3 regions of the Stenotrophomonas sp. ATs4 genome follow, and region 3 is predicted to be linked to each of the others. Evidence: predicted binding sites of a transcription regulator. Region 3 holds the regulator's gene; each other region holds the start of a gene.

Region 1 (4,150 bases), on a different contig from region 3:
GCGCGCGCACTTCGCTGGCGACCACCGCGAAGCCACGGCCCTGCTCACCGGCACGTGCCGCTTCCACCGCCGCGTTCAACGCCAGGATGTTGGTCTGGAACGCAATGCCATCGATCACCGAAATGATCTCGGCAATGCGCTGCGAGGAGGCCTCGATCTGCTCCATGGTCTGCACCACCTGGCTGACCACCTGTCCACCTTCGCTGGCCACACCCGCTGCGGAACCGGCCAGGGTGTTGGCCTGCAGCGCGTGGTCGGCATTCTGGCGTACGGTGGAGGTCAGCTCTTCCATCGAAGCAGCTGTTTCTTCCAGGTTCGCAGCCTGCTGTTCGGTGCGACGCGACAGGTCACTGTTGCCCGCAGCAATCTCACCGGCGGCCAGGCGGATGCTGGCCGCAGACTGCTGGATCTGGCCGACGATTCCGGTCAGCTGCTGCACGGTGCTGTTGGCATCGTCGCGCATCACCGCGAACACGCCGTGGAAGTCGCCCTGCATGCGCGCGCAGAGGTCGCCTGCGGCGATCGCGCGCAGCAGCGTCGACAGTTCGGCCAGGTTGTGGTCACTGACCTGCATCATGGTATTGAGGGTTTCCACCATGCGGCGGAAGTCATGGTCGAAGCGCAGGGCGTCGCCACGCACCGCGAAGTCACCGGCAGCAGCGGCGGCCGCCAGTTGCTGGATCTGATCGTTGATCGCCGCCAGATTGCCCTTGGTGGTGGCCATCGCAGCGCTGAACACCGCCTTCTCGCCCGGCAACGCTTCCATGTCCACGCTGAGGTCACCCACCGCATAGCGCTGCATCACCTCGACCAGACGCTGGGTAACCGCATTGCTGGACGCAACCAGCTGGTTGCTGTCGGCCACCATCCGACCGTACTCGCCCGGGAACGCAGCGGCGTCCATGCGGTAGCTGATCTCGCCGGCATCGTGGCGACGGGCCATCTCCGCCTGCGCGGCCATCACCGACTGCAACTGCCCCCGCATGTCCTGCATCGCGTCCAGCACGCGGCCAACTTCGTCATTGCTGCGCGCTGGCAGGGTACTGTCCAGCTTGCCGGCGGCGACATCGCCGGCCACGCGCACCGCTTCGGCCAGCGGCCGGATCGCCAGCCGGCGCAGCAGCACGTAGACACCTGCACTGAGGGTCAGGGCGGCAACCACGCCAACCAGCAGGGTCAGCCACAGCAGCTGGCGCGCTTCAGCCACGATCACCGAATGCGGCACCACCACGCCCAACGCGAAGCGCTGCGGGGCATCGCCCACGCGCAGCGGTACGTACACGCGCACGTTGCCGGCCGCGTCGGGGGTGAAGGCTTCGAACCGGCGGTCGGCGGCGATGTCGGCCAGCATGCTGCGGGTCAGCGCATCGCCGCGCGGCTTGCCGATTTCGCTGGCATTGGCCGAGGCCAGCACCACGCCATTGGGCGAGAGCAGTTCGACCCGGCCGGCGCCCATCGGCTTCAGCGTGGCCAGGTGCTTCTGCAGCGCGGCCAGCGAGAAGTCGACGGTGAACACGCCGAGGAACGTGCCGTCTTCGATGATCGGTGTGCTCAGCGTGCTCATCAGCACCTGCTGGCCAGCGATGTCGTAGGCATAGGGCTCGCTGACCTTCGGCAGCTTGTCGCGGCTGGGCGCCATGTACCAGTCACCGGACCCGCTGGCGGTTTCGGTGTAGTCGGTCATCGTCGACTGCTGCGGCTTGCCGTCGTGCCAGGCCCAGTAGCTCATGTAGCGACCGGTGGCATCGTGCGCTTCGGTGTTGACGAATTCGGCGTCCTTGCCGTCGAAGGCATCGGCCTCCCACATGGTGCTCTTGCCCAGCCACTCGGGATGGGTGCGCAGCTGCTCGCCGAGCACGGCGGCCAGGCTGGCACGATCCGGAACATCGCCGCGTGCGCGCTGGGCGAGCACGGTTTCGACCATGGCGTCGTTGCTGGCGAAGGCCGTGCCCAGATCGGCCGAGACCTGGCGTGCCTCGGCGGTGGCCTCGCTGGCCATGGTCTGGCGCGAGGCGTTGACCAGGCTGGCACTGGCCTGGCGATAGATAAGGAACGCGGTCAGGCCGAAGCACAGCAACGCGATCACGGCGGTGCCAAGCATCAGCTTGTGGGCGATGCTGCCCGGGCGGCGGGCGGCGGCGGAGCGGGAAGAAGGCATGGAAGGATCCGCAAGGCAGTTCAGGACGACCGGCACCGCGAGGGCACCGCGCAGGCGCGCGATCCATCGCGCAGGCCACCGGTCGCCGGGCCGGGCCCAGCGCAGGAAGCGCACCGGGTTAGCGGCCGCCCGCCAACGAGGTTGAGGCAACCCGCTCGCACATTCCTGAACGCGCTCAGGGACAGCTCAGGCAGCTGTCACCTACCGTCTCATTCGGCCACGCGGTCCTTGATCCACTCGGCCCTCGGCAACACCTCGATGCTGCCGGCAGCGTACTGCTGCAGCACCTCATCGGGGCCGAACCGCGGCTGCCAGCCCAGTACGCTGCGGATGCGGGCGCTGTCGTAGACGCGGTCGATGCTCAGCGGCAACGGCCAGCCCCGGCGCTCGAACTCGGCCAGCAGCTGCGGCGCACGCCGGGCCAGCACCCTGCGCGGCTGGGTTGCCAGCTCCAGGCAATCCTCGCGCCGGAACGGCGTCGGCGCACAGGCGAGGTAGCGCGCGAACGCGTCACCCTGATCCAGCAGCAGCGCCGCATGCGCACTGGCAACGTCACGTGCGTCGATGCCGCGATGCAGGCGGAACATCGCCATGCGCTCGGGCGGTTCGGGAAAGCAGCGGCCCATGCGCAGCACACGTACGCTGAAGTCCGTGGTTGCCGCTGCTTCGGCCAGCGCCTCGGCCTGCAGTTTGCTGCGGTGGTAGATGGTGCGCGGCAGCGGTTCGGTGTCTTCATCGATCCAGCGGCATCCACCGGCCACCACCGCATGGCCGTACAACGCAGTGGTACTGGTCAGCACGAAACGACGGGCGCCCGCCTCGCGGGCTGCCGCCAGCAGATGCCGGGTTGCGTCCACGTTGATCTGCTGGAACACCGCATCCGGCACCAGGCCCACATGCGGCGCATGCAGGGCGGCGGTGTGGATCACTGCGTCGACGCCCTGCACCGCGCGCGCGACAGCCGGGTGATCGGTGACATCGGCGATGATGCGCGTCGTTGCAAATGGGCTGCGATCCAGCCCTACCACTTCATGGGCAGCGGCCAACGCGCCGAAGATCGCGCGCCCGATCCGCCCGGAACTGCCGGTCAACAGAATCTTCATTGAGTCCATTCACTCGAAGCGCCCGGGAACTACCGGGATGATTTGATTCTAGGCATGCAGCATGTCCTCTGCGATAGGACATGCTTGCAATGGTGCGTTCATCTTGACGACGCAGGCGTGGCCAGCAACTGCCGTGCGACGAACAGTGGATCGTCACCACCGCTGACATCAGGTGTGACACCGGTGCGCTCCCAGTTGCCGCCGGTACGCAGATTGATCGGCTGCCGGTCCGGAATGCTGATCTGATAGCCGTCCGGCAGCAGGACAGAATCATCGAACATATGTGCGGCACCGCCACTGCGGCTGCCGACGATGCGTGCGCGCGCCAACGCCTGCAGCGAGTAGGCGACGAATTCAGCGGCCGAGCCGGTGCGGCGGTCGATCAGCACCACCAGCGGCTTCAGGTACGCCGGCAGGCTCGCCGGTGGCAACCGCACCGGAGTGCGTCGACCACGCTGCTCCAGTGCCTGCACCTGGGTGATGCTGGCCTCCAGCAAGGTACGCACCAGCAGGTCGGCGCTGCCATCGTCACCGCCGCCGTTCTGGCGCAGGTCCAGCACCAGGCCATCGGTATCGGCCAGCAGGGCGAAGGCAGCGGCCAGCCTGGGCCGTGCCAGATCGAGCGGATAGAAAGTACTCAGGCGCATGTAGCCGATATTGCCCTCGAGAACCCTGACCTCGCGCACGCCGGCACCGTTGCGGCGGGCGTCCGCACGCCAGGCCATCAGCCAATCGTCCTGACCGGCGCTGGCATCCACCCGCTCGACGTGGAAATGGCCATCGAAGTGGTCCAGGTCCTGGTTCAGGCGCGCACTGAAGGCCTTCGGATCCGCGCAGGTATCAGCGTAGCGCTGCTCGTTTGACCAACCACGCAGGGCATCGGCGATGC
Region 2 (4,150 bases), on a different contig from region 3:
CGCCGGCGCGCGTTGGGAAACTATCACGGTGTTTATAACATTGCAGGCGTGCAGCGCCGAAGCCGCCGGGCATGGCCCGGCGCTACGGTGTGACATGCCCGACCCAGTAGCGCCAGGCCATGCCTGGCGAGCCCTGCGGAACGACGCGTGCATGCGATCAGAAGCCGAAGCGCAGGCTGGCCCAGTACGCGCGGCCCGGCTCGTTGTAGGTCGCCGCGCCGGCATCGCTGCTGTTGGCCTCGCGGAACAGACGCTTGTCAGCCAGATTGTTCACGCCGAAGCCGAAGCTGACCGTCTCGGTCACCTTGTAGCGCGCGCTCACGCCCCAGATGTTGTAGGCACCGCGATCCTGCAGTGCGATCGATGGGTCGCAGGTGCCGGTGCAGCGCGGATCGTTGTTGATGTTGGCGGTGGCCGGCTTCTGCTTGCCATAGAAGGTGCCGGTCAGCAGCAGCGACAGCTTGTCGGTGGCCTGCCAGTCCAGCATCGTGTTGACGGTGTACTTCGGGATCACTGACAGCGGCTGGCCGGTGCTCTTGTTCTCGTTCTCCACCATGTAGGTGAAGTTGTTGCTCCACTTCAGGCGGCTGCCCTGCTCGCCCAGCAGCGGAATCACCAGGTTGCCCTCAAGCCCCTGCACGATCGCCTTGGGTGCATTCTCCCAGCGGAAGATGCGGCCCTTGGTATCGGCAGTCAGCCCGATCTGGTTGTAGCCGGCCTGGATCTTGTCCTTGTAGTCGTTGTGGAAGTAAGTCAACGACGCCTGCCAGCCGCTCTGCGGTGCCCACTCGATGCCCAGTTCCTTGTTCAGGCTGGTTTCCGCCTTCAGATCCGCATTGCCGCGCATGTAGCAGCCGGCGCCCAGGCTCGGCAGTGCATTCGGGCAGCCATTGCCACGGGTGTAGTACAGATAGTCAGGATTGGACTGGTACAGGTTCGGCGCCTTGAACGCGCGGGCGATACCGCCCTTGACCACCCAGTCGCTGTTGAGCCGGAACTGCGCGTTGAGGCTGGGGCTGGTGTTGTTGCCGAACTGGCTGTGGTGGTCGAAACGCAGGCCCGGGGTGACGATCCAGCGCTCGCCCAGGTAGATGTTGTCTTCGACGAACACGGCGGTGGTCTGCGCGTCGGACTTGCCCCGCGCGCGATCGGCCGACAATCCCGGGAATCCGCCGCCGCTGCTGCTGGACTGGCTCATCGAATACGGGTCGGTCAGGCGGCTGTCGAGGTATTCAAAGCCCAACGTCCAGATGTTCTCGGCACCACCCAGTGTGGTCGGGAAGCTCACTTCGCCATCCAGCTGGTAGTTGCGCAGGCGCGAGGTCGACCAGTCGGTGCCGTTGAAGCTGCCTTCCGGGCCACCGGCCAGGCCTTCGTTGATGCGCGAGTTGTTCACTGCTTCCACTGCGGCCGTCACCCGGGAGGTGACATCGCCCCAACGACCACGATGGGTGATTGCGCCGGTGTTGCGGTACATGCGGTTGGTCTCGGCCTGCTGCTCGGCCAAGGCCCCCAGATCGATCGGTGTCGAGGTACCCGTGGTGCTGACCGCGCGGTCGCCGGCGTAGATGTTGCCCTGACGGCTGGTGCCGGCTTCGAACTCGACCACCTGGTTGGCGGTCACGTCCCAGCGCAGCAGCGCGTTGACATCGCGGTTCTTGACGCCCTCGCGGCCGGCTGGCGGCACCGCGTTCGGATTCGTCGCGAAGTCACGGTTGAGCTCCAGCGAGTCGGCGTCGGTCTTGTTGAGATTGCCGTACAGGCGGAACGACAGGGTGTCGGTCATCGGCCCGCTCAACTGCAGGCCGACGCGCTCACTGCCGCCTTCGGCGCTGTGCTCGGGCACCAGGCCATACAGGTCGACCGCACCGGTCAGGTCGCCGGTCGGGCGCTTGGTGATGATGTTGACCACGCCGCCGGAGGCACCGGAGCCGTAACGCGCCGCCGCCGGGCCGCGCAGCACTTCGATGCGCTCGATCATTTCCGCTGGCACCCAGTTGGTGTCACCGCGGGTATTGCGTTCGCCACTGCGGCCCATGCGCACCGCATCGCGTGCACCGATGCGCTTGCCGTCGACCAGGATCAGGGTGTTTTCCGGGCCCATGCCGCGCAGATCGATCTGGCGGTTGTTGCCGTACTGGCCGGAGGCGCTGTTGCCGGTCAGGTTGACGCCGGGCATGGTCCGCAGCAGTTCCGCGATGTCGTTGGCCGGCGGCCGCTTGGCGATGTCCTCGGCGGTGATGGTCGAGGTGCCCAATGCTTGGCGCGCGATCTGCGAGGCGGTGACGTGCACCGTGTCGATATCGGTGGCGTCGGTTTCAGCGTGGACGGTCAGGGCGCTGCCCGCCAACAGGGCGGCAACGGCAAGCGCCAGCGGGCGTGGCGAAAGGACAACGGCTCGGGACATGATCTGGACCTTCTGGCAGGGCAACGGGGCCTCTGGCAAAGGGCTTGAGGCAGCGACGAGGGGAGGCGGAGCGCCGCTGCAGGTGCCTACAGCCCGATCCGTGCACGTATTCTCCCATCAATGCGAGTGATTCTCAAATGCGTTCACTCATTGCCGCAGCCATGCCGATGTGCTTTGCGCACCGTGCAAGCCTGCATCGCGCTTAAACTGGTCGGCTAGCCCGCCATCAACCGTACGCCGCCGCGGCCGATACCCGTGGTTTGCCGTACGCAGTCAGAGATCGACGTGGAACCACCCCAATTGGACGATGCCAGCCAACCGCTGGCCGAGGCCTGGCAGCAGTGCCTGCTGCAGGCCGGCCCAGCCGCCACCGCGCTGCTGCACGCCGCTGCCGCCGACGCCCCACCCGCCCTGGCCCAGCGCTTCTACGAAGTGCTGCTGCAGGACACCCGTGCCCGTCGTTTCCTGTCCCACGACCAGGTCAAGCAGCGCCTGCAGCCAGCCATGCAGCGCTGGCTGGCGCAACTGTTGACCACCGATGCCAGCGGCATCGCCAATACGGTGGCCTCGCAACGGGTGATCGGCGATGTACACGCCCGGGTCGGCATTCCGGTCGATCTGGTCACCCGTGGCGCCCGCGTGCTCAAGCACGAACTGTTCGTGCGCCTTCGCGACGATGCGCCGGACGCCGACACCGCATTCGCCGCCATCGACTGCCTCAGTGCAATCATGGATATCGCCATGGAAGGCATGACCCTGGCCTACACCCATGCCCGCGAACGCTCCACGCGCGCCGATGCGGCTTACAGGTTGTTCTCGCTGGTGCAGAACGTCAGCACCGAGCGCGAGCGCCAGCGCGCACTGCTGCTGGACTGGGAGAACGCGCTGCTCTACGCCTTGGCCGGCCATGTGCAGGGCAGCGACGGCGCCAGCCTGGCCACCTCCGAGTTTGGCCTGTGGTTCACCCACAAGGGCATTCCCAGCTTCGGCGAAAGCAGCGAGACACAGCAGGTCGACCAGTTGATGGCACGCATCGACGGCTGCCTGCAGCGGGCGGCCGCCGATGATCCCGGGCAGCGGCTTGCAGTGCTGCCGGCGATCCGCGAAGACCTGGCCGCCATCCGCACCTTGATGACCCTGCTGTTCGAGCGCATCGGCGAACTCGATGCCGGCAGCGACGCATTGACCAACCTGCTCAACCGACGATTCCTGCCGACCGTGCTGCGCCGGGAAATCGAGCTGGCCACGCGCAACCGCACGCCGTTCTCGCTGTTGCTGCTCGATCTGGACCACTTCAAGGCGATCAACGACGGCCACGGCCACGATGCGGGTGACCGCGCGCTGCAGCACGTGGCCGGGGTTCTCGGCCAGCTCACCCGTGGCAGCGACTATCTGTTCCGCTACGGCGGCGAGGAATTCGTGGTGGTGCTGGTCGCCGCCAGCGAATCACAGGCGGCAGTGATTGCCGAGAGCCTGCGCCGGCAGATCGCACAATCGCCGGTGCCGCTTGCCAACGGCCAGGCGCTGAGCCTGACGGCCAGCATCGGCGTCGCCGGCCACGATGGCCACCCGGACTACGAACGGCTGATGGCACGTGCCGACGCCGCCATGTACGAGGCCAAACGCAGCGGCCGCAACCGCGTGGTGGTGGCCAGCGATGCACTGCAGGAACCGCCCGGGCGACGTGCGTTGCAGCGGTAACCCAGCGCGGGGGGCAACCGAGGGGTAGAGTCGACTGCCAGT
Region 3 (4,150 bases):
GGTTCAGTGCCCGAGGACACGGCATCCAGCATCGACTGCAGGTAATCCAGAGATTGCTGGGCCGCATCGAAATGATGGGCCTGCAACACGGCCTGGCCGGCACGCGCAGCGCCGAGGGCTTCTTCGGCGGCATGACACAGCTCGACCATCGCGGTGACGCCAAGGAAGCCGGCGCCGCCCTTGAGCGTGTGGTAGCCGCGGAACACCGCGTTGAGTTGTTCGGTGTCCTGCGGTGCCTGCTCCAGCGACACCAGCTGTTCGCCGAGGCGATCCAGGATTTCCTGTGCCTCGATGATGAAATCGGCAGTGATGTCGTCGGATACCGCGCTCATGCTTACAGCCCCAGGTCCGACAACAGGTCGTCGGCGTCGTTCTGCGAGACCGCGTGGCGGTCCAGTCCCTTCAATGCCGGCCCGGCCAGTTCCGGGTCGGTGCGATGCTGTTCCGGCGGCAGACCGAGTGCGCCGAAGCCTTCGTGCACGCGGCGGACGATGCCGACCACGCGACGGATGATCTGCCCGGTCAGGTCCTGGTAGCTCTGGGTCAGGGCGATCTCGGTCAGGTTGTGGCGGATGCGCTCCAGCTGCGCGTCCTGGCCCGGCTGCAGGCCTTCGGCACGCAGTTGTTCGGTCAGGCTGCGGCATTCCTCGGCCAGGTCCAGGGTGCGGTGGGTGGCCTGTTCGGTCATCGCCACCACGTGGTCCAGGCGCGCGCAGGCGTCGTCCAGCTCGCCGGCTTCGTCGGGCACGGTCGGCAGTTCACCCAGCGCCTGTCCCAGCTCGCGGGCCAGCCGCGAAAGGCCGCTCATCATCGGCTGCGTGCGCAGCGCGACCAGTCCGTCGATGCGCTGCCGCCACGCGGCCTCGTCTCCCGACTCGAGTGCGTCCAGGGCTTCCTGCAGGCGCAGGGCGAGGGCGCTCTTGTCGACCGTGGTATCCATCAGGCGCTGGCCGCCAGGCGTTCGAAGATCTTGCCGAGCTTCTCTTCCAGCGTCTGCGCCGTGAACGGCTTGATGATGTAGCCGTTCACGCCGCTCTGGGCGGCTTCGATGATCTGCTCGCGCTTGGCTTCGGCGGTGACCATCAGTACCGGCAGGGTCTTCAGCTTGGCATCGGCGCGGATCGCCTTGAGCAGTTCGATGCCGGTCATCACCGGCATGTTCCAGTCAGTGACCACGAAATCGAACGGCTGGCTCTGCAGCAGCGACAGCGCGGCATGCCCGTCCTCGGCTTCGGCGGTGTTGGTGAAGCCCAGATCGCCCAGCAGGTTCTTGACGATTCGACGCATGGTCGAGAAGTCGTCGACGATCAGGATGCGCATGTTCTTGTTCAAAGCAGAGTTCCTTTGTTGTTCAGTCCGGGTGGCCGGGGGCAGCCACCTCGGGCATGTTCATTCTTCGAGGCCTGCGTCGGCAGCCTCGAACAGCTTCAGCCGGCCACGCAGGCGCAGCACTGCCTGGCCGTGGATCTGGCAGACCCGCGATTCACTCACGCCAAGCACCGCGCCGATCTCCTTCAGGTTCAGCTCCTGCTCGTAGTAGAGCGACAGCACCAGCTGCTCACGCTCGGGCAGATGGCCGATGGCCTTGCCCAGCTCGCGGCCGAACTCGCCGCGTTCCAGCACCTGCTGCGGGGTCGGGCCACCCTGGGTGACGGTATCCAGCTCGCCCTGGTCTTCGATGCGCGACTCCAGGCTCAGCACCTGGCCGCGCGCGGCGTCTTCCATCAACCGCAGGTATTCGGGCAGTGGCATTTCCATCGCTGCAGCCACTTCGGTGGCGCTGGCAGCGCGGCCACTGCTCTGCTCCAGGCGGCGGATGGTGGCAGCGGCATCGCGGGCGCGGCGGTGTACCGAGCGCGGCACCCAGTCGCCACGGCGGATCTCGTCGATCATCGAGCCGCGAATGCGGATCGATGCATAGGTCTCGAACGAGGCGCCCTGGTCGGCGTCGTAGCTGCGCGAGGCTTCGATCAGGCCCATCATGCCGGCCTGGATCAGGTCATCGACCTCGACGCTGGCGGGCAGGCGTGCCGCCAGGTGGTGGGCGATGCGCCGCACCAGGTCCGAATGCTGGGCGATGACTTCGTTCGCCGCCGAGCGCTGCACTTCCCTGTACTGGGCTGCGCCTTTCATGCCGTCACCCCGCGTTGCTTGAGGATGCGTTCGAGGAAGAATTCGACGCCGCCACGCGGTTCGGTCGGCGCCTGCCAGCGGGCGGTACGGCGCGCGATCTCGGTGATCGCCAGGGCGGCCGGGCTGGACGGATAGGCCTTCACCACCGGCTGCTGGCGCTGCACCGACAGGCGCAGCCAGTCATCCTGCGGCACGCAGCCCAGGTAATTCAGCGACACATCGGCAAGGAACTTCTCGCAGACGCGGGTCAGCTTTTCGTACAGCACGCGGCCTTCGTTGGGGTCGCGCACCATGTTGGCCACCACCTGGATACGGTCCACGCCACGTTCGCGCGACAGCACCTTGATCAGTGCGTAGGCGTCGGTGATCGAGGCCGGCTCGTCACAGACCACCACCACGGTGTCCTGTGCGGCCTGGCAGAAGGTCAGTACGCCATCGTTGATGCCGGCGGCAGTGTCCACCACCATGATGTCCAGTTCGCGTTCCAGCTCGGAAAACACGTTGACCAGGCCGACGTGCTCGGCCGGGGCCAGCTCGGCCATGTGCCGGCGGCCGGACGCGGCCGGGACCACCAGCACGCCGTTCGGGCCTTCGACGATGACGTCGTCCAGCGAGCAGCGGCCGGCGACCAGGTCGGCCAGCGTGAAGGTGGGGTTCAGTCCCAGGATCACGTCGATGTTGGCCAGGCCGAGGTCGGCGTCCAGCAGCAGCGTGCGCTTGCCCATGCCGGCCAGCGCCACGGCCAGGTTGGCCGAAACGTTGGTCTTGCCCACGCCGCCCTTGCCGCCAGTGACCGCAATGGTGCGCACAGGGCCGAGCGGCTCGCTGCGGGTGGCCGACAGCGGGAAGGTCTTGGTCAGCTTGGCGTACTCACGCGACGGCATGGTTCAACTCCGGGTTGCAGGGCATATCGGCCGCGCGGCGCAAATCTTCAAGGCGAAGTACGAGATTGGCTGCACTGGCCCGGTGCAGGTCCTCCGGAACGTCCTGGCCATCGGTCACCCAGGTGATCGGCAGGGCGTGGTCCACGGCCACCGACAGGGCGTTGCCGAAGCGGCCGGTCTCGTCCAGCTTGCTCAGTACCAGGCCCTGCAGGTTGGCCGCGCCGAAGCGGCGGACCACCTCGTCCATGTCACCGAAGCTGGTATTGGCTGGCAGCACCAGCAGGGTGCGCACCTGGCGGGCGGCACGCAGCCACTGCAGCTGGGCAGCCAGTGCGCGGTCGCGCGGGCCCAGGCCGGCGGTGTCGATCAGCACCAGCTTGTAGTCCTTCAGGCGCTCCAGCAGCTGGTCCAGGTCGGTGCCGCTGTTGGCCTCGTGCACCGCAATGCCGAGCTGGCGGCCGTAGCCGTACAGCTGTTCACGCGCACCGATGCGGGTGGTGTCGGTGGTGACCAGGGCGACGTCACGCGGTGCGTGCTTTTCGGCGAAACGCGAGGCCAGCTTGGCGATGGTGGTGGTCTTGCCGGCGCCGGTCGGACCGACCAGCGCGATCACCCCGCCTTCCTCCAGCGGATCGACCGGAGCGATCGGCAGCTTGCGCGAAATGAGCCCCAGCATCAGGCCGCGGCCGCGGTGAGCGTCGGTCTCCAGCGGAATCTGCATGGCCACGTCGCGGGCCAGGCCGGCGTCGAAGCCGTACTCGTCCATCAGGTCCAGCGCGGTGGCGCGCACCGGGCAGCCACGCAGGCGCTCGTCGGTGAATCGGTTCATCTCGCGCTCGATCACGTGGCGCATGCCGGCCACTTCCTGGCGCAGCTGTCGGATCTCGGCATCGTCCTGGGCGACCACGGTCAGCACCGGCGCCGGTGCGAGGGCCGGTTCCGGGGCGGTGTCGGCGATTGCGCCCACCCGCGACGGTTCGTCGGCCAAGGCCTGCGGCTGCGCGTCGGCCACAACGTTGCCCGGCAGCGGTGGCGGCTGCACGGCGGTGGCCGGGTTCTGCGGGTGATCAGCGTGCGGCGGGTCGATCTGGAAGCGGGCGCGGTTGGCAGGCGCGATCGTGGTGGAAGCGGCG

Evidence for each region. The regulator FliA, encoded in region 3, starts transcription of late flagellar genes. The targets are predictions, from matches to a motif close to TAAAGTTTNNCNNNCNNNGGCCGATAA.
Region 1: a site for FliA is predicted at 2,277-2,303, ahead of ABR323_RS18495 (methyl-accepting chemotaxis protein). Genes of this name have one in related genera too.
Region 2: a site for FliA is predicted at 2,634-2,660, ahead of ABR323_RS07790 (GGDEF domain-containing protein). Genes of this name have one in related genera too.

Annotation. Positions count from the first base shown of each region.
Region 1 is NZ_JBLYPK010000011.1:46,063-50,212, reverse strand. It holds gene ABR323_RS18495 (methyl-accepting chemotaxis protein) at 1-2,158, opposite strand, end outside; gene ABR323_RS18490 (NAD-dependent epimerase/dehydratase family protein) at 2,368-3,261, opposite strand; gene ABR323_RS18485 (S41 family peptidase) at 3,360-4,150, opposite strand, start outside.
Region 2 is NZ_JBLYPK010000003.1:375,001-379,150, forward strand. It holds gene ABR323_RS07785 (TonB-dependent siderophore receptor) at 158-2,407, opposite strand; gene ABR323_RS07790 (GGDEF domain-containing protein) at 2,693-4,108, shown strand.
Region 3 is NZ_JBLYPK010000006.1:232,644-236,793, forward strand. It holds gene ABR323_RS12780 (chemotaxis protein CheA) at 1-332, opposite strand, end outside; gene ABR323_RS12785 (protein phosphatase CheZ) at 335-940, opposite strand; gene cheY (chemotaxis response regulator CheY) at 940-1,332, opposite strand; gene ABR323_RS12795 (RNA polymerase sigma factor FliA) at 1,390-2,133, opposite strand; gene ABR323_RS12800 (MinD/ParA family ATP-binding protein) at 2,130-3,017, opposite strand; gene flhF (flagellar biosynthesis protein FlhF) at 3,004-4,150, opposite strand, start outside.